4 linked regions of the Gloeothece verrucosa PCC 7822 genome follow. The protein of the gene in region 2 interacts with the protein of the main gene of each other region in a pairwise test. Links are inferred from orthologs where the notes say so. Each region holds a gene or a part of one and is shown on either strand. Other genes may lie near its edges.

The links.
Region 1: the proteins of CYAN7822_RS21240 (region 2) and rplL interact in binary tests that used the Escherichia coli proteins (3 or more experiments, as listed by UniProt). The link is inferred for Gloeothece verrucosa PCC 7822 from one-to-one orthologs.
Region 3: the proteins of CYAN7822_RS21240 (region 2) and CYAN7822_RS07710 interact in binary tests that used the Escherichia coli proteins (3 or more experiments, as listed by UniProt). The link is inferred for Gloeothece verrucosa PCC 7822 from one-to-one orthologs.
Region 4: the proteins of CYAN7822_RS21240 (region 2) and dnaN interact in binary tests that used the Escherichia coli proteins (3 or more experiments, as listed by UniProt). The link is inferred for Gloeothece verrucosa PCC 7822 from one-to-one orthologs.

The regions. Positions count from the first base shown.
Region 1 is NC_014501.1:3,025,663-3,031,520, forward strand. Bases 1,946-4,835 are described here. They hold rplL (50S ribosomal protein L7/L12), read right to left. Parts: upstream 3,641-4,835; coding sequence 3,251-3,640; downstream 1,946-3,250. Other genes in these bases: CYAN7822_RS13280 (slipin family protein), read left to right, coding at 1,946-3,125; rplJ (50S ribosomal protein L10), read right to left, coding at 3,812-4,339; rplA (50S ribosomal protein L1), read right to left, coding at 4,569-4,835. Outside these bases: CYAN7822_RS13265 (hypothetical protein), read left to right, coding at 1-675; more of CYAN7822_RS13280, read left to right, coding at 1,548-1,945; more of rplA, read right to left, coding at 4,836-5,282; rplK (50S ribosomal protein L11), read right to left, coding at 5,372-5,797; transcription termination/antitermination protein NusG, read right to left, coding at 5,801-5,858. UniProt on the Escherichia coli protein: The binding site for several of the GTPase factors involved in protein synthesis (IF-2, EF-Tu, EF-G and RF3). Is thus essential for accurate translation.
Region 2 is NC_014501.1:4,763,234-4,769,339, reverse strand. What follows is about bases 1-3,138. They hold CYAN7822_RS21240 (trans-splicing intein-formed DNA polymerase III subunit alpha N-terminal partner DnaE-N), read left to right. Parts: upstream 1-310; coding sequence 311-2,938; downstream 2,939-3,138. Other genes in these bases: CYAN7822_RS21235 (Uma2 family endonuclease), read left to right, coding at 2,959-3,138; CYAN7822_RS21245 (amino acid ABC transporter substrate-binding protein), read left to right, coding at 1-189. In the rest of the region: more of CYAN7822_RS21235, read left to right, coding at 3,139-3,696; CYAN7822_RS21230 (hypothetical protein), read left to right, coding at 3,796-4,086; CYAN7822_RS21225 (aspartyl/asparaginyl beta-hydroxylase domain-containing protein), read right to left, coding at 4,114-4,911; CYAN7822_RS21220 (dihydroorotase), read left to right, coding at 5,034-6,106. UniProt on the Escherichia coli protein: DNA polymerase III is a complex, multichain enzyme responsible for most of the replicative synthesis in bacteria. This DNA polymerase also exhibits 3' to 5' exonuclease activity. The alpha chain is the DNA polymerase catalytic subunit.
Region 3 is NC_014501.1:1,729,209-1,735,054, reverse strand. What follows is about bases 1,240-4,117. They hold CYAN7822_RS07710 (pyridoxal phosphate-dependent aminotransferase), read left to right. Parts: upstream 1,240-2,028; coding sequence 2,029-3,207; downstream 3,208-4,117. Other genes in these bases: CYAN7822_RS07705 (sulfate/molybdate ABC transporter ATP-binding protein), read left to right, coding at 3,520-4,117; CYAN7822_RS07715 (RrF2 family transcriptional regulator), read right to left, coding at 1,423-1,863; CYAN7822_RS07720 (hypothetical protein), read right to left, coding at 1,240-1,255. In the rest of the region: serine O-acetyltransferase EpsC, read left to right, coding at 1-143; CYAN7822_RS07725 (Crp/Fnr family transcriptional regulator), read left to right, coding at 163-756; more of CYAN7822_RS07720, read right to left, coding at 929-1,239; more of CYAN7822_RS07705, read left to right, coding at 4,118-4,521; CYAN7822_RS07700 (prohibitin family protein), read left to right, coding at 4,715-5,563; CYAN7822_RS07695 (LysR substrate-binding domain-containing protein), read right to left, coding at 5,580-5,846. UniProt on the Escherichia coli protein: Shows aminotransferase activity with methionine and histidine as substrates, and to a lesser extent also with phenylalanine.
Region 4 is NC_014501.1:2,644,075-2,649,926, reverse strand. What follows is about bases 1,884-4,767. They hold dnaN (DNA polymerase III subunit beta), read left to right. Parts: upstream 1,884-2,676; coding sequence 2,677-3,858; downstream 3,859-4,767. Other genes in these bases: CYAN7822_RS11585 (energy transducer TonB), read left to right, coding at 3,951-4,767; CYAN7822_RS11595 (ABC transporter substrate-binding protein), read left to right, coding at 1,884-2,373. Also shown: CYAN7822_RS11600 (serine/threonine-protein kinase), read left to right, coding at 1-894; more of CYAN7822_RS11595, read left to right, coding at 919-1,883; more of CYAN7822_RS11585, read left to right, coding at 4,768-5,636. UniProt on the Escherichia coli protein: Confers DNA tethering and processivity to DNA polymerases and other proteins. Acts as a clamp, forming a ring around DNA (a reaction catalyzed by the clamp-loading complex) which diffuses in an ATP-independent manner freely and bidirectionally along dsDNA.

The sequences.
Region 1 (5,858 bases), 1.7 Mb from region 2 along the record:
CCCATCAGTTTAGATCCCAATCAAACGAGTATTTTTCAAGTGACTTATCAAGTTCAAGGCGCACCGCGTTGGGTTTACAATGCCGGGGGAGATTTATTGTCTAATTTTCGCTTGATAGTTACGGCAAATTTTCCTAAAGCTGATTTTGCAAGCGGCATTGTTCCTTCTGAAATTAAAACTGAGGGTCAAGGAACAGTTTTTACTTGGATTTTTGAGGAAAATGTCTCTGTTGCTAATCCTTTTGGGGTGTTTACTGCCACAGAATCCATTAAAAATACTGGGGTTATTCCTCGGTTATTAATGTTAGCCCCTGGAATATTTTTGTGGTGGATTTTGTTGTTATATTTTTCTTTGCCGCTAAAAGAACGAGATTTAGCTATCATAGCGGCTCTATTTTTTGCGGGTTTACTGGCACTAACTTATCTTAGCCGCCTTATAGAAGTAAAATTAGCTCTTGCAGGAATTTCTTTGATCTGGTTAATTTTAGTTTGGGGGTTAGGTACCAATATAAGAACGTCTTTAGCGGCGGTTATCTGTACCATTTCGGGGGCGATTTTACCGGTTTTAGGATTATTAATTCCCTACAGTGGACTAACCTTAAGTTTAGCGGGGTTGTTGTCGGTAATTTGGTTAACGGTTAAAAATTGGTATTCGATTCGTTTTTTAAGCTCCTAGTGGCGTGATATAGCTAATTTGCTGTATTAAGTTAGGTCTGACCTCTCCCCAACCCCTCTCCTACAAGGAGAGGGGATAAACATTTATTGCACAATAAACACAAATATGATCAGTGACCTCCCCCTCGTCAATACTGGTGAGCTTGTGTTAGATTGGAACAGAAGTAGTAATAAAGTAATAAGACTGTAGTATAGGTTCTGTATGCCCAACTGGTGCGCCGACTTGTAGTCTGAGCGTATACCGTCATAGTGCTTTAACTATTTCACTGTTTGATTAACTCAGTTGGAAGAGTAACCGCCTGACACGCGGCTTGTCACAGGTTCGAATCCTGTATCAAACCCCCGGAAGTTAGCTCATTTGGTTAGAGCAATCGGTGTATCGCCGATTGGTAGTAGGTTCGATTCCTATACTTTCAACCAGCAACCTCGTCCAGGTTAAAGGACACCTTGTTAGGGACAAGGCAACTTCGCAACAACGTAGTTTTTAGTGGGTGACAAACCCATTAGATTAGTATCGGTTACTCTGTAGTACAGATGTTTGATCCCTGTGAAGGAGCCAGAGCAAAAGCCATTTTCCCTAACTTGAGTATGTCCCTTCGTTTTCCTAATCCCTTTCTCTAGGGAGATTGTGGTATTGGCAAAGCGAACGGCGTATTTGAGTGCTGTTTGCTTTTTCAAGGAAGCCTTTGGCTAACTAGAGGAAAATTTCAGCCCTCTTAATCCAGTTTTGGAGAAACTTTTGCCCGCACCTGAACAGTTAAACATCTGTATGGTCAGAGTAAAAAAAGTTGTGTATTATATGTAGTATATTGAAATATGCTTCGGCTAGAGGTTACCAACTCCAGCTAGTCGTTAAAGCTATCAAACAAACAAATGTTTTTATCTAAACTTTTCCGGTGGCTACAGTTGCCTCTTTTATTCTCTATGTGGAAAACCTTTTATATTAAACCCAATGAAATCGGAATTTTATATCACCGCAGCGATTTTAAGAAAATTTTGTCACCAGGAACCTATACTTATTTTGGTCGCCATTGGAATCTTAAAACCTATGACCTCAACCAGGCAGAAGCTAAGATAGAAAATCTAGAATTATTGCTAGTAACTCACTCAGCCGAACTGAGTGATAAGCTGTTAATTGTTAGAACAAACTTTAATCAAACCGCTTTAGTACGCTACGGTCAAAACTGGATCAGCATTGCTCCTAATCAACTTCGTGCTTTTTGGCGGGGTTTTATTGAGGTAGAATCTCATATTTTCAATTTAGACGAAAGTTTGGAATTACCGGCTGAGTTTGTCGAGCAAGTGCGGGGCATAACTTTAAACGGATTGAAAAAATTTCAAGTCACAGAATATGAGATTGGTTTGCTGTACGTTCAAAATAATTTTGTGCGGCCTCTCGAACAGGGAGAATATGCTTTTTGGGTTGTAAATAAGGACGTGGCTGTGCGAACTCTCAGCCGCATTGTGCCTAATCCTGATTTTCCTCTTGAAGATGTCCTAATTGAAAAACATCCTGAGTTTGTACAAACTTATTGCCAAATTGTTCAATTAGAAAGTAACCAAGTGGCAATCATAAGATATTTAGGTAAGGTTATTTCTATTTTGCCACCCACCAGCCGCAAGTTATTTTGGCAGGGGGTTGAAGTGGAAATTATTGATATTAGCAGCGAGGCAAAATTGCCGCCTAATTTAGTAGCCGAATTGCTGGCAGGTTCTAAAGAGGTTTTATTACTGAGTCACAACAGTTTACATATTCGAGAAGTGCCATCACAGCACCTAGGTTTGTTGTATATTAACCAAGAATTTCAAGCCCAATTACAGCCAGGGACTCATGCTTGGTGGGTGTTTGGACGCTCATTTCAAACTGAAGTATTTGACTTACGTTTACAATCTATTGAAGTATCGGGTCAAGATATTCTCTCAAAAGATAAAGTGCCTTTGCGGTTGAATTTAACGGCGGGTTTCCGCATTCAAGATGCCCTTAGAGCCAAAAATGGTTTATCAAATGTTTCTGATTTCTTGTACAAAGAATTACAATTTGCTTTACGGGCGGCAGTCGGTGAAAAGACTTTAGATGCTTTATTGGAAGATAAAGGCGTGATCGATCAAAGTGTAGCCGAATACATTCGCGCTAAAACCGCAGACTATGGAATTGAAGTCGATTCTGTCGGAGTAAAAGATATAATTTTACCTGGCGAGATTAAAACGATTTTGAGCAAAGTAGTAGAAGCTGAAAAAGCGGCTCAAGCTAATGTGGTTAGACGTAGAGAAGAAACCGCAGCGACTCGTAGTATGTTGAATACTGCAAAAGTAATGGAGGATAACCCTGTGGCATTGCGGCTCAAAGAACTGGAGGTTTTAGAACGCATTGCTGAAAAGATTGATCATATTCAAGTGAATGGGAGTTTAGATAGTATTTTGACGGAATTAATTCAAATTAATCGGCAATAAGATTAAGCCATCAGGAATTTAAATTAGTGTTTAAGGGAGAATGAGCAACATTATTAATTTTGATAATTAATGATAAAAGAAGGGCAGGTCAATTAAGCCTGCCCAAACTCAGCTTTAAATCAAACTTACTTCACGCTGACTTTAGCACCAGCTTCTTCCAATTTCTTCTTGGTATCTTCAGCGTCGTCCTTGTTAGTTCCTTCTTTAATGGGTTTAGGAGTAGATTCAACAAGGTCTTTAGCTTCTTTAAGACCCAAACCAGTGATAGTCCGAACCACTTTAAGGATTGCAATCTTCTTATCAGCCGGAACTTCTTCGAGAATAACATCGAATTCAGTTTTCTCTTCTTCAGGTTCAGCAGCAGCCGCCGCCGTAGGAGCAGCCATGACTACACCGCCAACAGGTGCAGCCGCGCTAACGCCAAAAGCTTCTTCAATTTGCTTAACCAGTTCAGCCGCTTCTAAGAGGGTCAAACTTTTTAACTTTTCCAAAATTTCATCAGTTGCAGCAGACATGAATGTTACTCCTTATTGTGTAATAGATGGTTAGTTATTAGTGATTAGTCATTAGTGATTAGTCATTAATTAATCATTGATTAATTAGTCGTAAAAAAGCGAGTATGCTAGTTACTAATGACTAATGATTACTGACTATTGACTGGGGTGCTTCACTGTGTTCCGCACTAATTAGCCTTCTTCCTTTTCGGAATAAGCTTGGATACCGCGTGCAATAGAAGAGGGAACTTCTTTGATGCCCACAGCAATCTTGGTAGCCAGAGCGTTGAGAGCGCCAGCGATTTGAGCATATAATTGCTCTTTGGTGGGCAAATCGGCTAAAGCTTCTACTTGATCTTTAGTCAAGCTGCGCCCTTCCATGACACCACCGCGTAATTCGGTTTTTTTGCTGTCTTTTTGGAAGGCTTTATAAGCTTTCACGGCTCCGCCCACATCTTCAGGCACGAGCAGGATAGCAGAGGACCCCTTGAGATGTTCGTGCATGACTTGCCATTTTTCATCCCCATCAACGGCGATGCGAACAAGGGTGTTTTTGGCAATTTTGCAGGTTCCTCCTAGGGGGCGTAGCCGCCTGCGTAGGTCGGTTATTTCAGCAACCGTTAGCCCTTGATAATCGATGACGACGGCTAGTTGAGACTCTTTTAGGAGTCCTTTGAAATCCGCTACCACCTCTTCTTTGTTTTCTCGGGTTCTTCCCATTGGGTTGTCACCTCCTTAAGGGTTAAAAAACACTTTTGCATGAAGACCATAAAGAAACCCCTGGCGTTTTGCCGGGGTTAAAAGCCACAAGGATAAAAGGATAAAGCTCAAGAATAACTCTTGACTCGGGTTTGACTTTTTTCTTGTTTTGGCTAGTACCTCGGCAGGATATTAAGCGAAATGCACCTACTGTCTTCGGTTATGGCCTTAATTGAATTTAAAATTAAATTTAGGCTTCTGCTTTCAAGTCACGGAGACTGTTGACATCTACTTGGATAGAGGGACCCATCGAAGCAGAAACATAAATTGTACGCCAGTAACGACCTTTTGCCCCAGAGGGACGGTTACGGTCTATGGTTTCTTGTAAAGCTTTTAAGTTAACCAACAGGTCTTCGGCAGAAAAAGAAGCTTTTCCAAACATAACATGAACAATCCCTGTTCGGTCAGCCCGGAATTCTTGTTTCCCTGCTTTAAACTCTTGAATAGCTGCGGCTAAATCTGTGGTGACGGTGCCGCCTTTAGGGGATGGCATTAAGCCTCTCGGACCTAATAAACGCCCTAATTTAGCGACTTTCGGCATCATATCTGGTGTAGCGATTAATACCTCAAAATCCATCATTCCGTTTTGGATTTCGTCAATTAATTCTTCTGAGCCAACAATGTCAGCCCCTCCATTACTGGCTTCTTGGACTTTTTCGCCTCTGGCGATGACGGCCACGCGAACGGTTTGGCCGGTGCCTTTGGGAAAGGTAACGGTTGTCCGCAATTGTTGGTCGGTGTATTTGGGGTCAATGCCTAGACGCACATGAGCTTCGGCTGTTTCGTCAAATTTGGCTGTTGCGGTTTCTTTGAGTAAATTGAGGGCTTCTAGCGGCTCATAAGCCTTATTTTCATCGACTTTAGCCAGTGCCTCTTTTAAGCGGCGGGATATTTTTTTAGGCATTTTTTCTCCTTGGGTTGATAACGAAGCGCTTGCTTCTCCCCGAAAAATAGTAAACAGTAAATAAGGTTAATTGATGAGTGTTAAGGGCATTAATCTTTAATGCTGATTCCCATGTTGCGGGCGGTTCCGGCCACAATTTTCATGGCTGCCTCAATATCGTTAGCATTGAGGTCTGGCAATTTTGTTTGGGCTATTTCTCGCAGTTGGTCATTGGTAATTGAGCCGACATTCTTTTTGTTGGGTTCGTTAGAACCTCTTTCTACTCCTGCGGCTTTACGGATTAAAACTGAAGCGGGAGGAGTTTTAAGAATGAAAGTGAAACTGCGGTCTTCAAAGACTGATATTTCTACCGGTACTACCATTCCGGCTTGATCTGACGTTTTTGCATTGTATTCTTTGCAAAAAGCCATAATATTGACCCCATGTTGACCCAATGCGGGACCTACAGGAGGGGCGGGGTTAGCCTTTCCCGCAGGAAGGGCTAATTTAATAATTGCGACTATTTTCTTTGCCATAGGTTAGCCTTGTTTTTCAATCTGATTAAATTCCAACTCTACTGGTGTTTCTCGCCCAAAA
Region 2 (6,106 bases):
GATTTTGAAATTATGCCTAATGTTCCTATGACTACTGAACTTTACGCCTGTATTCTTCCTAAAAATAACCCAGAATGGCAGGAATTTGTTGATCAAACCATTAGCAGTCAAAATAATGCCCAACTTCAACAACGATGGTTTAATTTAGAAACAGGTCCCTTCCCTTATATTATCCACACTAACCCTTAATATTATTGATAAGGGACTTGTCCTCACCCCCCCCACTGATCCTCTCTATCCCCTCTGAATAAGGGGGGTAAAATAGAGGAGAATTAAAGCTGAATTTTGAAGATTAAACTTTAAATTAATTATGTCTTTTGTTGGTTTACACATCCATAGTGATTATAGTCTTCTTGACGGCGCTTCTCAACTTCCCGCCTTAATTGATCGGGCGATCGAATTAGGAATGCCGGCTATCGCGCTGACAGATCATGGCGTAATGTATGGGGCGATCGAATTAATTAAAATCTGTCGCGGCAAAAATATTAAACCCATTATTGGCAATGAAATGTATATCATTAATGCCGATCTTGATGACCGGACAAAAAAGCAGCGCAAATATCATCAAGTGGTTTTAGCTAAAAATAATCAAGGCTATAAAAATTTAGTTAAACTGACGACTATTTCGAGTCTTCATGGTATGCATGGAAAAGGAATTTTTGCCCGTCCTTGTATTAATAAAAAACTGCTAGAACAATATCATGAAGGATTAATTGTCACCAGTGCTTGTTTAGGGGGTGAAGTTCCTCAAGCGATTTTAGCCGGCAACTTAGAAGAAGCGAAAAAAGTCGCTAAATGGTATCAAGATTTATTCGGCGATGATTACTATTTAGAAATACAAGATCACGGTTCAAAAGAAGACAGAATTGTCAATCTAGGAATCGTTAAAATCGCCAAAGAATTAGGCATTAAAATCGTTGCAACCAATGACTCTCACTTTATTTCTTGTTATGACGTAGAAGCCCACGATGCTTTATTATGTATCCAAACCGGTCAATTAATTTCCGAAGAAAAGCGGATGCGCTATAGCGGCACAGAATATCTCAAATCAGCCGAGGAAATGCGGCAATTATTCCGCGATCATTTAGAAGATGAAATTATTGAAGAAGCGATTAAAAATACCTTAGAAGTTGCCGAGAAAGTTGTTCAAGATTATAAAATTTTAGGGGAGCCGCGTATACCGGATTATCCTGTTCCTGCCGGTCATACCCCTGACACTTATGTAGAAGAAAAAGCTTGGCAGGGATTACTAGAACGTCTTAAATGCCACTCCATTACTGAACTGAATCCCCTCTATAAAAAACGGCTAGAATATGAACTAAAAATGATTCAGCAGATGGGATTTTCTACTTATTTTCTAGTGGTTTGGGATTATATCAAATATGCCAGAGATAATGGAATTCCCGTTGGCCCAGGACGAGGTTCAGCCGCCGGTTCTTTAGTAGCTTATTCCCTCAAAATTACGAATATCGATCCCGTTCATCATGGTTTATTATTTGAAAGATTTCTTAACCCTGAACGGAAATCTATGCCTGATATTGATACCGATTTCTGTATAGAAAGACGGGACGATATGATTAAATATGTAACGAAAAAATATGGAGAGGGAAATGTTGCTCAAATTATTACCTTTAACCGTCTCACCTCTAAAGCTGTCTTAAAAGATGTGGCCAGAGTATTAGATATTCCCTACGCTGAGTCAGATAAAATGGCTAAATTAATTCCCGTTTCTCGAGGAAAACCAACGAAATTAAAGGTCATGATTTCTGATGAAACCCCCGAACCCGAATTTAAAGCCAAATATGATAATGACCCTAACGTAAAACGTTGGGTAGACATGGCTATCCGCATTGAGGGAACAAACAAAACCTTTGGGGTTCATGCCGCAGGCGTGGTAATTTCTTCTCAACCGTTAGATGAAATAGTGCCGCTACAAAAAAATAATGATGGGGCAGTAATCACTCAGTATTACATGGAAGATTTAGAGTCTTTAGGACTGCTAAAAATGGACTTTCTCGGCTTAAAAAATTTAACCACTCTTCAAAAAACGGCTGAATTAATTAAGCAGAATAAACAGGAAGACATCGATGTAGAAACCTTACCTTTAGACGAAAGAAAAGCTTTAGAAATCATCGCTAAAGGAGTCTATAAAAAGTTACCGAAAGATATAGAAGCCACCCATAAGCTTTTAGAAAGAGGAGATTTAGAAGGAATCTTTCAATTAGAATCTTCGGGAATGCGTCAAATTGTTAGAGATTTAAAACCGTCGGGTATTGAAGATATTTCTTCGATTTTAGCACTCTACCGACCTGGGCCTCTTGATGCCGGACTGATTCCTAAATTTATTGACCGTAAACATGGACGAGTACCGATTAAATACGATCATCCTCTACTAGAACCTATTTTAAAAGAAACCTATGCGGTTCTTGTCTATCAAGAACAAATCATGAAAATGGCGCAAGATTTAGCGGGTTATTCTTTAGGAGAAGCTGACTTATTGCGTCGCGCGATGGGGAAAAAGAAAATCTCAGAAATGCAGAAGCACAAGGAGATTTTTATTGATGGTTCAACTAAAAATGGAGTGCCGCAAGAAATCGCCGAAAACTTATTTGATCAGATGGTAAAATTTGCTGAATATTGCCTCAGCTATGACACAGAAATTTTAACCGTTGAATATGGGCCCATGCCCATTGGTAAAATTGTCGAAGAACAAATAGAATGCACCGTTTACACGGTTGACAAAAATGGATTAGTCTATACTCAACCTATAGCCCAATGGCATCATCGAGGACAGCAAGAAGTCTTTGAATATTGTCTAGAAGATGGGTCAATTATTCGAGCCACCAAAGACCATAAATTCATGACAGATGACGGTCAAATGTTACCCATTGAGGAAATTTTTGAAAAAGGACTAGAATTAAAACAAATAATCTTATAATAGTTCTAATAACTAAATTTATGTCACAAGCTACCACTCCCACCCAACAACCTTCTATTACAGAAGAAGAACAATTTATCGAACCCGATATCAGCAATATAACGATCGAAGATGATACGCCTGTGGATAGTTGGTTCTCTGAAAAACAGCAAAGATTATTAACGGCAAGTGCCTACAGTAGCTTAAAGCGAGAAACTCCCTTTGTCGTATTAGCGAATGTCGGCTTATTCTATGCCGAAAAACATCCGCCCTTAGTTCCTGATGTTATGCTTAGTTTTGGGGTAAGTGTTCCCGAAGACTGGAGTCAAAAGAAAAACCGCTCCTATTTTGTTTGGAATATGGGAAAACCCCCAGAGGTAGCCATAGAGATAGTCTCTAATACCGTAGGCAATGAATTAGGCTCGAAATTAGAAGATTATGCACGAGCAAGAGTCGCTTATTATGTGGTTTTTGATCCTTTACGCTGCTTAAAAGGTGAGGTCCTCTCGGTTTATCAATTACAAGCCTTGCGTTATCGTCGGCGGGATGACTATTGGATGGAGGATATTGACTTAGGTTTAACTTTATGGGAGGGAGTATTTGAAGGTCAACCGTATAACTGGTTACGTTGGTGCGACAGTCAGGGGAATCTACTTTTAACAGGAGATGAGATAGCCCAACAAGAGCGGCAACGCGCCGAACAAGAGCGGCAACGCGCCGATCGCCTAGCCGAGTTACTCAGAGAACGCGGAATAGATCCAGAGCAATTAAGTAGCTAGGATAAGTTAAAATTTTTACAACCTAAAATATATAAATATTTTTTTAATATTTGGCACAATGGAAGTGTTATCAAGCTACTCATCCATCTACGTCAAATTATGCCTAGTACATTTAGTCAGACTACCTCTGTTCCCTTAACCGCAAATTGGATACAACAACAAACCATCTATCGGCGTTGGCATCGTCATCAATCTAAATGTCAAATTTTACGCTCTCAGTTAGGATTTAATCAGGTTGCCTCATCTCGTCCTACCGTTTGTCAGGGATGTACTCACTATCATGGTAAAGCTTATGGTCAAACTCGCACCACTCGCACCCGTTTAATTTGTGGGTTTCATCCCTATGGATGGACAACCGACGATCATTGTCCGGACTGGAAAGGCCTTTAAATTTATCCTACTACTCAATGATTATTCTCAACTCAAAGCTTTATCCCACTCTAATTGATGAGCTAAACCATACTTAATAAAATCTTCTTCTAGAGCGCGATCACTTTTGCCAAAAACACCCAAACTATAGGGATTATCCTGCATACGTTCTCTAACTTGTTCTTGTTCAAACCGTCTCAGTTGCTCTCTAGGTTCATCGGGTTTAAAAAAGTCTATCACCAAAACAGTTCTATCATAATTGGTGTAATTATGTGGGCAGTGTGGATAGCTGTGATCTAAAACCATAAATTTTCCTTCCTGCCAATAAAGCTTATCGTGGCATATTTTCATCGCCACATCCCCTTCAGGTACGATTAATCCTAAATAGCCGCGATTCATGTGGGGATTATAATTGACATGGAGTTTGATATCTAAGCCTGGATGAAATGTGCCAAAATAGACATTTCTAATCAGGTCCTCAAAATCAATGTTTACTTGTTCTATCACCTTAGCCAAATGAGGGAAATATTTTTGTCTTAATGCCAGTGCTTTAGCTGAAGCCTCATCTGTGTCATAATCGGGATAGCGAATTTGATGCAATTGAATATATTCTTCAATAAACAAACCTTGAAATAAAATCCCAAAAGCACTATATTTTGAATTGCCTTTAGTTTTAATGGTTTTACTTTTCGGGCCTAAAATATCATAAGTAATTTTCAACTCCTGATCAGATGCCTGTTTCATAAAGCCTGTAAACTCATCTCTAATCTCTTGCCAACTCGCTTGAAAACTTTTTAGAAAAGGGAATTGCTCGGGATTAAGATGATATTCATTAAAACTTGACATTGGCTTTGCTCCTAAAGATGATTTAATACTAATAGGACTTGGTTAGAATTTCGGGACAATATTGCAATTGCTGACCAAACCAGAACTTTTACTACTGTACTCATTTTAGTGTAAGGTTTACTGTGTCTGAAACTCCCCTATTAGATCTAATTATCAAAAATGTGCAGGTAGTTCGTCCCCATCAAGATAGAGCCGAAATTCTTGATTTAGGGATTAAAGACGGCAAATTTGCCAAGATGGCTCCTAATATTAACCCAGAAGAAAGCCGAGAGTTATTTGATGCCCAAAATTTGTTAGGATTTCCTGGGATAGTGGATGCTCATATGCACATCGGCATCTATCAACCCCTCGATCAAGATGCGATCACTGAAAGCAAAGCGGCTGCAAGCGGAGGAGTAACCACCAGCCTAAATTACATCCGTACCGGGCAATATTATCTCAACAAAGGCGGCTCTTACCAAGATTTTTTTCCCGAAGTTTTAACCCTATCCCAAGGAAATTTTTTTGTAGATTACGGTTATCATATTGCCCCCATTAGTGCCGCTCATATTGATGAGATGCCAATGCTATTTGAAAAATATGGGATTGGGTCATTTAAAATATTTATGTTTTACGGCGGCTATGGTTTACATGGTCTTTCCGACCACCAAAACCTCTTTTTAATGATTAACAAAGAGGAAAGATATGATCTAGCGCATTTTGAATTTATTATGCGGGGTTTAACTCGGCTAAGAGAATTATATCCCCAACAGAGCGAGCGCATTAGTTTAAGTCTTCATTGTGAAGTGGCAGACATCCTCAACGCCTACACCAAAATTGTCCAGCAAGATACAACTTTAACCGGTTTAAAAGCTTACAGTGCCGCACGTCCCCCCCATTCTGAAGGTTTAGCCATCTGCATTGCTTCTTATTTAGCCAATGAAACCCATTGTCTGAATATTAACCTATTACATCTCAGTTCTCGTAAAGCCATAGAAGCCGCTTTAATGATGGAAACTATCTTTCCTCACATTAATTTTCGCCGAGAAGTCACTATCGGACATTTGTTATTAGATGTAGATACTCCGACAGGTAAATGGGCAAAAGTTAACCCCCCAATTCGTCCCCGAGAAGATGTAGAATATTTGTGGCAAGCTCTACTTAATAATCAAATTCATTGGATTGTTAGCGATCATGCCTGTTGTTCTGCCGAGAA
Region 3 (5,846 bases), 3.0 Mb from region 2 along the record:
AACGGGTTAAAGCTTTAGAGGAACAAGTTGAACACTTACAGCTTGAGACTAATTTACCTGATCATTACTTTCTATTAACTCATCAAGCTAAGGCACAGAATAATAAGGTTATTGAAGAATTTCTCGATGGCTCTGGAATTTAATTTTTATTTGGGATAAATTATGACTCTTTCTGCTTCTTTATCGGTAACACCTCAATTCAAATCTAAAAACAATTGGTCTTTTAAGCGGCGTTCTTTTATCCCTCTTAAACCCGATGTTCTTTGGAAAATAGAGAGTGGAGTGGTGCGGACTTCTTCATGGCATGAAGACGGTAATCTCGTGATTTTAGGATTATGGGGGCCGGGGGATATTGTCGGACAAGCTTTAACCCGAGTTCAACCTTATCAAATGGAGTGTTTAACATCTGTTAAAGCTATTTCGGTTCCCACCACTGACAGTTATCAATTTACTGAAATGTTCTTATCTCACATTCAGCAGTTAGAAGAATTAGCATTTATCCGTAGTCATAAAAGAATTGAGCCTATGCTCATGAGTTTATTAACTTGGCTTGCTCAAAAGTTTGGTCGAGTAGCCGCCACAGGGCAATTAATTGATTTACGTTTAACTCATCAGGAACTTTCTGAAATATTAGGCTCAACTCGTGTTACTATTACACGAGCTATTAATCAATTGGAGCAACAAGGAGTAATCGAGCGTTATCCTTTACACAGAATTGTTCTACGTGAAGAAGAGGTTTGGCATTATGAAATCTAGGGTCATTTAGCAAAGGAATTGACTGATAAATATGAAACGTCCCCCCAAGAGGGGGGGTAGGCAGTTTCGACTAGATGCAATCTTAGAGAAAATTGATATAAAAACTCTGTTGGTTTAGGAGTTGTTTTGCTTTTTTTAATGAATATTTGAGCCAAAATTGTAACTTGTTTGATTAATATTCTCCTAATTGTCCTATGTCTTCAACTAAAGTAATCGGTAGAGCGTCGTCAGTGACTTTATCCACTAATTCAAAGTTATTAGCATCTACTTTTGCCCAAGCCAATTGAACGTCCTTAAGACGAAAATTAGAATAGGGATATTTTTCTTTTTTGATAACAGCCGCTAAAAACTCTCTGCGATCACAATGTCCGAGAGTATACCACCCTGCTGTATCTAAAAATAGATCAATAAAAGGTTTAACTGTTATTTGACTCTTGACTGGGCTAGTACGATTTTGATGACGATTCTTTTGGATTTGGAGAAGTTTAGAAATAAACATGATCTTTGCTGGACTAATTTACTAAAATTATATCAGATAAGTGTAATTTAGGAAAGAAAATAATTAATGTAGTTTCGGTTACTAAAAAGGCAAAAGGTTAAGTGGCAAGAGTTGGCTGGGATTTGACTTTTGGGGCACATCTAATGAACATGACTGATGTTTTATGGTTAATGCCAATCATAGGCATTGGGTTTTTGGCATAAATCTTCCAGTGTGTATTGCTGTAGCGTATTTTGAGCGGCTGTCCTCACTTCGTGCCAAATTTGATGAATCAGTCTTCTATCTGGGCTATAAGTTTCAAAACCCATGACTGGATTAGCCTGAGTTTCTATGGCTCTAACAACATCGAGTAATGTGATCTGCTTTGGCTGGAAGTTTAAAGCATAAATTTCCTCAGCTTCTTTAGGCTTATCTATCAAGCCTCCCCGTTGTAAATTGGCGCAAATCCATTCTAGATAAGGTTTGGAAATCAAGTATTTAGTTGCCATTTCGTCAATTGATGCCGATGGGTGAGTGACTAACTCGAGTAACACCAACAGGGCATATTTAACGTTAAGGGGGAGATCTAGAGAAAATAAGGGTTTTTGAGCGGAAATTTGGCTTTGCATATCTGAGTACAGGTTTTAATGATTAGCTTGTGATCATCAGAAGGGTTAATTCTGAGTTTGAGTGAAATCGTAATTGCATTCTAATATAAATGAAATACATTTCAAAAATAATTATAATAGAATAATAACAAAAGCTACTCAAACCTTAAACAAGGAGGCTTAACAGTGACTCAGGTCAGCCGAGGAAAAATTTCATCAAAGGCAAACCAGTTTAGCGAGTCGGTTATTCGAGAAATGACTCGGCTTGCGCTCAAATATGGCGCGATTAACCTCGCTCAAGGGTTTCCTGACTTTCCTTGTCCGTCTGAGTTAAAACAAGCCGCTAGTGAGGCGATATTAAACGATGTGAATCAGTATGCGATTACTTGGGGCGATCGTCTTTTGCGTCATGCCATCGCCGAAAAAGTCTTATGGTATTTAGGCTTAGAGATTGATCCAGAGCAAGAAATTACGGTAACCTGCGGCTCCACCGAAGCGATGATCGCCACCCTGTTAGCCACTGTTGATCCTGGGGAAGAAGTGATTGTTTTTGAGCCATACTACGAAAACTATGGCCCTGATGCTATTCTGGCTAATGCCACGCCTCGTTATGTTTCTCTTCATCCTCCTAATTGGACCTTTGATGAAGCTGAACTGCGACAGGCGTTTAATGACCGTACCAAAGCCATTATCATTAATACTCCCCATAATCCCACAGGCAAAGTTTTTAGTGAGCAAGAACTCACTTTAATTGCTGAACTGTGTCAGAAGTGGGATGTATTGGCCTTTACCGATGAGATTTATGAGCATATTCTCTATGACGGTACTAAGCACGTGGCGATGGCCACTTTACCCGGCATGAAACAGAGAACTGTAACCATTAATGGTTTGTCTAAAACTTATAGTGTGACGGGGTGGCGAGTGGGTTATGTTTTAGCCGATGCTCAATTGACACGAGCCATTCGAAAAGTCCATGATTTTCTCACGGTAGGCGCTCCTGCTCCTTTACAAAGAGCCGGTGTCGCGGCTATGCAGTTTCCTCCTAGTTATTACGCTGAACTGGCTCAACTGTATCAACAAAAACGCGATAATTTACTCAGCCTGTTGGATCAAGTGGGGATTTCTTATTTTGTTCCCAAAGGAGCTTACTACATTTTTGCGGATATCTCGGATTTTGGCTATCCCAGTGATATAGCCTTTAGCGAATATCTCATTCAAGACATCGGGGTAGCGGTTGTCCCTGGATCAAGTTTTTTTGCCCTTTCAGAAAGGGGACATAAGTTTATTCGTTTCTGTTTTAGTAAAAAGCCAGAAACTTTGGCTCAAGCGGGTGAGCGTTTACTGAAGTTACTTAGGGCAAGTTGAGGGAATTGTCCCCAGATAAACACAGATGAGGATATTTGGGGTTTTATAAGAACTTTTTGGGCAGCTAAATCTAAATTTTAGGGTTTTTTACCCTTCCTCTAATTTCTAACCTCTATCTAAAGGATGAGGAATGATGTGTTAATATAAGTTACACAAAACTTAAGTTTTTGTAAAAAAGATTACAGATTACTCAATCTAATAGAGTACGATATCCCTATCGTTTTTAAGAAATATGCAATTGACCAGAAATCTTCATATTAATGACGATTGGGGAAGAAATTGGTTTATTGATGAGATTTAGGAATCAGCGCCATGAGTATTATTATTAAAGAAGTTTCTAAAAACTTTGGGAATTTCCAAGCATTAAGTCAGGTCAGTTTAGAAGTAAAACCCGGAGGTTTAGTCGCCTTGCTGGGCCCTTCGGGTTCAGGAAAATCTACCTTACTCCGGGCCATTGCTGGTTTAGAAACACCCGATAGTGGACAAATTATTATTAATGGGCAGGATACCACCTATTTAGATGTGAGAAAACGCCATATCGGCTTTTGTTTTCAACATTATGCCCTGTTTAAAGAAATGACCATCCGGGAAAATATTGGCTTTGGGCTAAAAATTCGGAAGTATACCCAAGCACAAATTCAGCAACGGGTGGATGAATTACTAGATTTAATTCAGTTGCAGGGGTTAGGTGAGCGCTATCCTTCTCAGTTATCCGGAGGTCAAAAACAGAGGGTGGCTTTAGCTAGGGCTTTAGCTGTTCATCCTGAAGTATTGCTGTTAGATGAACCTTTTGGGGCGTTAGATGCCAAAATTCGTAAAGAACTTCGCATCTGGTTACGGAATTTACATGACGAGGTCAAAATTACTACCGTGTTTGTTACCCATGACCAAGAAGAAGCGATGGATGTAGCTGATGAAATTGTGGTGATGAATCATGGTCGGGTGGAACAAATCGGCAAACCTGCCGAAATTTATGATAATCCTGCGAGTGCTTTTGTGATGAGTTTTATCGGACAAGTGAATATTTTTCCAGGTCATGCTAATTTCTTAACTGATGAGAATTTACATAGTTCTCAAAAGATTTTTGTGCGCCCTTATGATATTGAATTGTTGACTAACCCAACGGAAAAAGCCATCCAGGCGAACATCGAGAAAATTATTCATTTAGGAAAAGATATTCAAGCTGAGTTAATCACTTCAGAGGGGTTACCTTTTTCTGTCAATCTGAGTCGTTCTCAGTTTGAGCAACTTAATTTAAATTCTGGTCAACAGGTATTTGTTCAACTGAAAAATGCTAAAGTGTTTACTGATTAACCTGTTTACACTCAGTATACAATAGCCGTAGCCGCTTGGCGGGCCACCTCTGTAGGCGAGGGCTAATTTTTCATAAATCATCGAGGCTTGTTTGACTTATCTGTCTAAGGATCGATGATTAATTATTATTTTTAAATTATTTTTTTTCAAGAATATTATAATAAAAAATAAGCTAAATTATCATGATAATAACATGAAAACAGATGTAATTGTTAAACCCATTGAGCATAAAAATACAAGAAAAACCCCTAAAGATATTTCCTTAGCCAGCCGCCTGATGCTTTTGTTTGTCATTTTAGCTTTAGTGGCGAGTTTTTTTGTCGTTATTAACGCTGGTGAAAGAGGGGTATTAATGCGGTTCGGCAAAGTTCAAAATAAAATTTTAGGAGAAGGAATTCATTTAATAATTCCGATTATTAATACAGTAGAAAGACTGAGTATAAGGATTCAAAAACATGATATTTATACAGAAATTGCCTCTAAAGATTTACAACAACTTTTAAGTGATATTTCTTTAAATTGGCACATTGTCCCTGAACGAGCTAATATTATTTATCAACGAATTGGCAATCTTGATCAGGTAATAGAGCGGATTATTGAGCCAGCCGCAGAAGAAATTATTAAAGGCATTATGGCAAAATATACTGTACAAGAAATTATTACAAGACGCGAAGACTTAAAAAAAGAAATTACTGATTTATTAATCACTAGATTAAATAATTATGACTTGCATATTGATGAAATTTCCTTAACGAATTTTTATTTTTCTACCAATTTTCAAGCAGCAGTAGAAGCCAAACAAATTGCCGAACAGGAAGCCAAAAAAGCCGGTTTTTTAGCTCAAAAAGCCGCCCAAGAAGCACAAGCAAAAATTAACTTAGCGAAAGGTGAAGCCGAGGCACAACGATTACTCAAGGAAACTTTATCTGTAGAATTGCTGCAAAAACAAGCTATAGAAAAATGGAACGGAAATTTACCTTTAGTGATCACTGAGAAAGGAGCGAATTTATTGAATTTAGAGCAATTTACTAAGATGCCTTAATCTTCTTTGTGAGCGGTTAATCATGAAATAATTCTAAAACCTCTTCAAAGGCTTCTAAAACTCGAGTTTGAAAACGTTGAGGATGTTTGAGTTTATAAACCGGACGCACAATATCTAAGCAGGTATTAGTTTCAGGTTCAAAAACTTCAATCACTCGTAGAGTTTCCAATAGAAGCTCTTTTTTAACCATTAATTCCGGAACAGCCGCCGCTCCTTCGCCGCTTTCAATGACTTCTTTAATCATTTCACTACTATTTAACACTAAAAGAACTTTTAACTGAGC
Region 4 (5,852 bases), 2.1 Mb from region 2 along the record:
TATGTCCTCAAAAAAATGCTCAAAGTTCTTCAATTTGTCCATGAAAATCCTGACCATCCGTCAATTCATCGGGATATTAAACCCTCAAATATTATGCGTGATCGCTTGTCGGGGCGATTATATTTACTCGATTTTGGAGCGGTAAAACAAGTAGCTGTCGGTGCGGCATCTGCTAATACTCAACAACCCAGTGGTTCGACAGGAATTTATTCGATGGGATTTGCTCCCCCCGAACAAATGAAAGGCGCAGAGGTTTATCCATCAACTGATTTATATGCTTTGGCGGTGACTTGTTTGATGTTACTGAGCGGTAAACCGGCCCATGAGTTATATGATTCCTACAACGATTGTTGGAATTGGCGCTCTCATGTTCCCCAAATTAGCGAGCAGTTAGCCGCCGTTTTTGAGCGAATGCTGCTACCTACTCCCAGAGATCGCTACCAAAGCGCCTCTGATGTCCTCAAAGCACTTGAAACCACCACTATTCAACCTCAACCCCCTACTCCCCCTTCACCTCAACCCTCTCCCCCTCCTACCCCTTCACCCACTCCACGCAGACAGTTTTCTCTATTAGAAATTTTAGGCGGCGCGGCTTTTAGCGGCTTTGAGGGTTCTTTATTAGTGATTGCTTTTAATAGCTTATTATCCACTGGTGGTATGATTTTAGGGTTAATGTTACTGGGTGGCCTGATTTTTCTTCAGTCCCGTCGGATCATTGAAGGAAAAGATTTACCTATTATTGCTGTTATTACTGCTGTTTTAATTGTCGCACTGCCTTTTTTAAGAAATAATTTGCCTACCCCAACTGTGTTAATTATTGCTGGCTTTATGACCCTAGTGGCTGTAGCTATAACCTCATTATTCCGTTTGATTTATCAACTTCTTTCTAGATAAAATTTCCTGGATTGAATTAAAATAATGTCTCAAAAAAATGACAATCTAATTTTAATTCTCGCATTAGTAATTACCCTGTGTTTGGTAGGGCTAGGATTAGTCTGGCTCATACCAATATTGATCAAAAATCTGAATCAAAACAATCCTAATTCAGTGTCAATCACTTCTTCTAACACGGGAGCAAGTTCTTTACCACCATCTCCCTCTGAAAATTCTATTTTTAGCCGCTTCAGTTTTGGAGATAAACTATTAATCCCAACCCTAAAAAATACAGACAAAGAAACAGCAGCAACAGCCTTTGCGGCTCAAAATTATCCCATCGCCATTCAATCTTTAGAAACATCTTTAAAGAGCCAAAAAAATGACCCTGAAGCCCTCATCTATTTAAATAATGCTAGAATAGGCGATAAAAAAGCCTATACCGTCGCCGTAGCGGTTCCCATAGGCACTGATGTCAATGCGGCGCAAGAAATCTTGCGAGGAGTGGCACAAGCTCAAGCAGAAATTAACACCACTGGCGGCATCAAAAGCATACCTTTAAAAGTCCTCATAGCTAACGATGATAATAATTCAGAAATTGCTCAAAAGCTTGCTGAAGAATGGGCTAAAACGCCAGAAATAATCGCTGTTATCGGTCATTTTGGCAGTAGTACAACCATTGCCGCCGCTAAAGAAGTTTATCAACCTCAAGGGTTAGTGATGATTTCTCCCACTAGCACCAGTACAGAAATATCAGGAATCGGTCCCTATATTTTTAGGACAGTACCAAGTGATCGCTTTGCCGGCGAAGCATTAGCTAAATATATGCTCGAAACCCTCAAAAAACAAAAAGCGGCAGTTTTTTTTAACTCCCAAAGTAGCTACAGTAAATCCCTCAAAGATGTTTTTACCTCTGCTGTCTATGGAGATGGCGGAGAAATCGTGGCTGAAATTGATTTCGTCGAAGCCAATTTTAATGCAACAGAAGCCGTCAAAATCGCCAAGCAACAAGGCGCAGAAGTTTTAATGTTAGCCATGAATACAGAAACCCTTAAGCAAGCACTGTGGGTTATTCAAGTTAATCAAGGTCAATTAGCTCTATTAGGCGGAGATAGTGCTTATAAACCAGAAATTTTACAACTGGGAGGCAAAAATGCAGAAGGAATGGTTATTGCAGTGCCCTGGCAGATCTTAGCCCACAAAGCGGCCAAGTTTACTCTAGAGTCTGGCAAATTATGGGGCGCAGATGTGAACTGGCGCACAGCCATGAGTTATGATGCGGCTAAAGCTTTGATCGCGGCCATGAGCGTTAACCCGACTCGCAAGGGAATACAAGAAACCCTAGCCACTCGGGGTTTTTCAGCAGAGGGTGCAGGGACAAAGATTCGCTTTTTACCCTCCGGGGATCGTAACCAACCGGTTCAGCTAGTACGAGTTGAACCCGGAAATCGTTCGTCTTATGGTTATGATTTTGTGCCCATTGGGATACCGAACAACTAACTAACTCTAGGGGCAATCTAGCTACCCCTACTCTACCAATAGCGGTTAGCTGTGGAAAACTCTCATTAGGTTTGTGCAGTAGGTTAAAAACCGATAATGACCTAGAAGAATGGTTATTTCAGCGATTGGGAAATGGTTAATCGAAAAATTTTATTAAAAAGTTAAATTAGTTTTCCACAGGTTTTCCACAAGCTAGGGTTAAGGAAGAAACGGGTAATTTTAAAAAAAGGCAAAATTTTATATTTCTCTTGCCCCATTAATAATACAATTGACCTGGCCGTAGACTAATGTCTTTACTTGCCGATGAAATTTACTTGTAGCCAAAGCGATCTAAATGCTAACCTCTCACTGGTTAGGAGTGCAGTACCCAATCGTCCCACTCATCCGATTTTAGGAAATGTGTTATTTGTTGCTGATACTGAAAAAGGATTGATCAGCTTAACGGCCTTTGACCTTAGTTTAGGAATTCGTACCAGTTTTAGTGCCAATGTGGAAGAAGACGGTAGTATCACCTTAGCCGCTAAACTTCTCAATGATATTGTTTCTCGACTTCCTGAAGGAGAAATCACCATCACTCTAGAAGAAGAGGACGACGGGGAAGAAGAACAATCCAAAGTGACTATTGAGTCGGTTTCTGGGCGTTTTCAACTCAGGGGAATGAAAGCCGATGATTTTCCTGAACTCCCAACCATCGAAAATGTCGAACCCGTGAGATTACCCGTATCTGCTTTAACCGAAGGGTTACGAGGGTCTTTATTTGCCGCCAGTACCGACGAAACTAAACAAGTATTAACCGGAGTTCATTTGTCCGGCTTGCAGGATAGTTTAGAATTTGCCGCCACAGATGGACATCGTTTAGCTGTGGTTCAAACCCCTACCCAACAAACAACAGAAGAAGAAGACAGCACACCTCAACCGGAGAGTAATTTAGAAGGTTTTGCTATTACTATTCCGGCTAAAGCCCTACGGGAATTAGAACGAATCATGACTATGCACAAGGAAACTGAAGCAGTCGCCCTCTACGTTGATGAAGCACAAGTGATTTTTGAGTTAGGTTCTCAACGCCTAACCAGCCGAAAATTAGAAGGTGCTTATCCCAACTATGAGCAATTAATTCCCCATCAATTTTCCCGTTCGGCTACCTTAGAACGTAAACGATTGTTAAGTTCTCTCGAGAGAGTCGCCTTATTAGCCGATCAAAAAAATAATTTAGTAAAATTTACCCTAGCAGAAGAAAAGGGACAATTAATTCTATCGGTAGAATCTCAAGATTTAGGGAGTGCTAGAGAATCTATGGACGCGCAAATCAGTGGAGAAAGCGGAGAAATTGCTTTTAATGTCAAGTATTTAATGGATGGATTAAAAGCTCTGGGAGCGGCTGAGATTCAGATGCAACTCAATCAGGAAAAGCAACCGGTGATTTTTACTCCCCTTGGAGGCCTAAAAATGACTTATTTGGTTATGCCAGTACAAATTAAAGATTAATTAGGGGGGTTGGTGACCGACAAACTGGTCACTAGCCTCTACAATAGATCTAAATTTGATGCTATAACAAAACCAAACTTACTATAAAGATTATGGCTTCCGCAGTTATATTTGAGTCTCCAATAATCAAGCCGCTCAATAGCTCCAATACAGCCGCTATTGTTGCCTCTGTTGGGATTCATGCTTTGGTATTAGGAGTGGCTTTTCCTTATTTCTCAGCCGCTAATAAAAGTGCATCCGACTTAACTGATGTCAAATTGATTGAGTTAACCCCGGCTGAACAGAGCCGCTTACCGAAGCTATCCACTCCCACCCCAAACTTAACCCAATTTTCTAGTCCTTCGGTAGAAAATACCCCTCTAGCAGATACGCCTACCATTGATCCAAACCAGATTCCCCCCTCAATTGATTCCTATTCATCCATTCAAACTCCCTCTTTACCTTCCTTACCTCCCTTAGAAGGACTGCGTTCGTCGCCGTCTTTGCCGCCTGTTTCCTCGCTGCCGCCAATGAATATCTACTCCCCACCCATTGCGTCAGTGCCTCCCCTTCCGCAAAATTTACCCGCCCCACCTGAGCAACTTCGTACCCCTCAACCTTACCAACAACCCCAGGAATCACCCTTTAAAGATGAGATTCCTAGACCGAATTTTCCGGATGCGGGCAATGATTTTGGACTCGATCAGTTAAGAAGGTCCCCGATCGATCAAGGTAAACTACGAGAAGAAGAGGTCAAGCAACCCGAGCAAACAGCCGCTCTGAATAATCCTAGAGTGATTGATCCTCAACTTGAAGAAGCGCGTCAAAGCCGCTTACGAGAAGAATTAATTGCCCGAGCTAGAGAGCTTCAGGCTTCCCTGCAACCCGATGGGGCTAATACCAGTGATGAAGAGGCCTTGAAAAATTATGTTAGCTGGCTCAGTCGCGATCAAGTGCGACAAAAAACCCTCAAACCGGAAGTCATTAGTCTAGCTGGAAATACTCCCTCTATTGCGACAAACTTAGAAGGAACCAGCGAGTATGGGGTTGTGGTAGATGCTTCTGGAAGAGTTGTGGATTTGACCTTAATTAAAAGCGCCGGCTATCCTGTCTTAAATGAACAGGCAAAACGAGATATTCTCGCTCGTAGTTTTCCCAACGCCACAGGAGGCAACCAACCCTATCGCATTACGGTAAGCTTTAAACCGGCTGCTAATCCCACCCGCAACTTACCGGAACTGCCATCTGAAAATAATCAAAGACAAACAGCACCAGCACCCCAGACAAGGCCGACAACCCCGGCTCCGGCTGCTGTGCCATCTCCTCAAGCGCCTGTGGTTCCCCCCACTGAAGCCACCAATAAAAAACCTGAAACCCCCATCACACAACCTTCTAATAACCGAGACAATCAAAAGCCAAACACACCCCCAGTGGTTGAACAGTCTCCTATTCCCAATAATATTAAGCCAGAAACTCAGGTACAAGAATCTCCTAAACCCCAACAAGAGCAACAACCCCCAGTGGTTGAACAGTCTCCCATTCCTCAAAACATTAAACCTGAGCCGATTTCTGAGCCGCCAAAATCTCCTTCAAACCTACCGAGTCCTGATGTAACCCAAACTGAACCCCCTGCTGGCCCCTCCAGCAAAAAGCCTAATCTGCCTCCTGAAGAAGCGCCTGTGCCTACCAGCCAGAAACCCTCTAATTCAGATGTTGCTCCTTTAGGTAATGCGGCTCCCAAAAAAACCTCTACTCCCGGTCCTGAAGCTCAAAATACGACTTCTAATCCTGGGACTTAATGGTTAAACGTCAAAACACTTCAAGGTTAGAGATTAGCACTTTTTTAGAAGCCCAATAATCTCATCAATAACCTTTGATTTAGTGCGGGTGTGTTCACATTTCACAGCCGAGGATAGTCATTTGGGAATTAATATGGTCTTTCCCTCGCTTTTTATAGCAAGACTTTAGACTTTTTCTTTTCTTTTGTATATACAAAAACATATTTATTTAACATT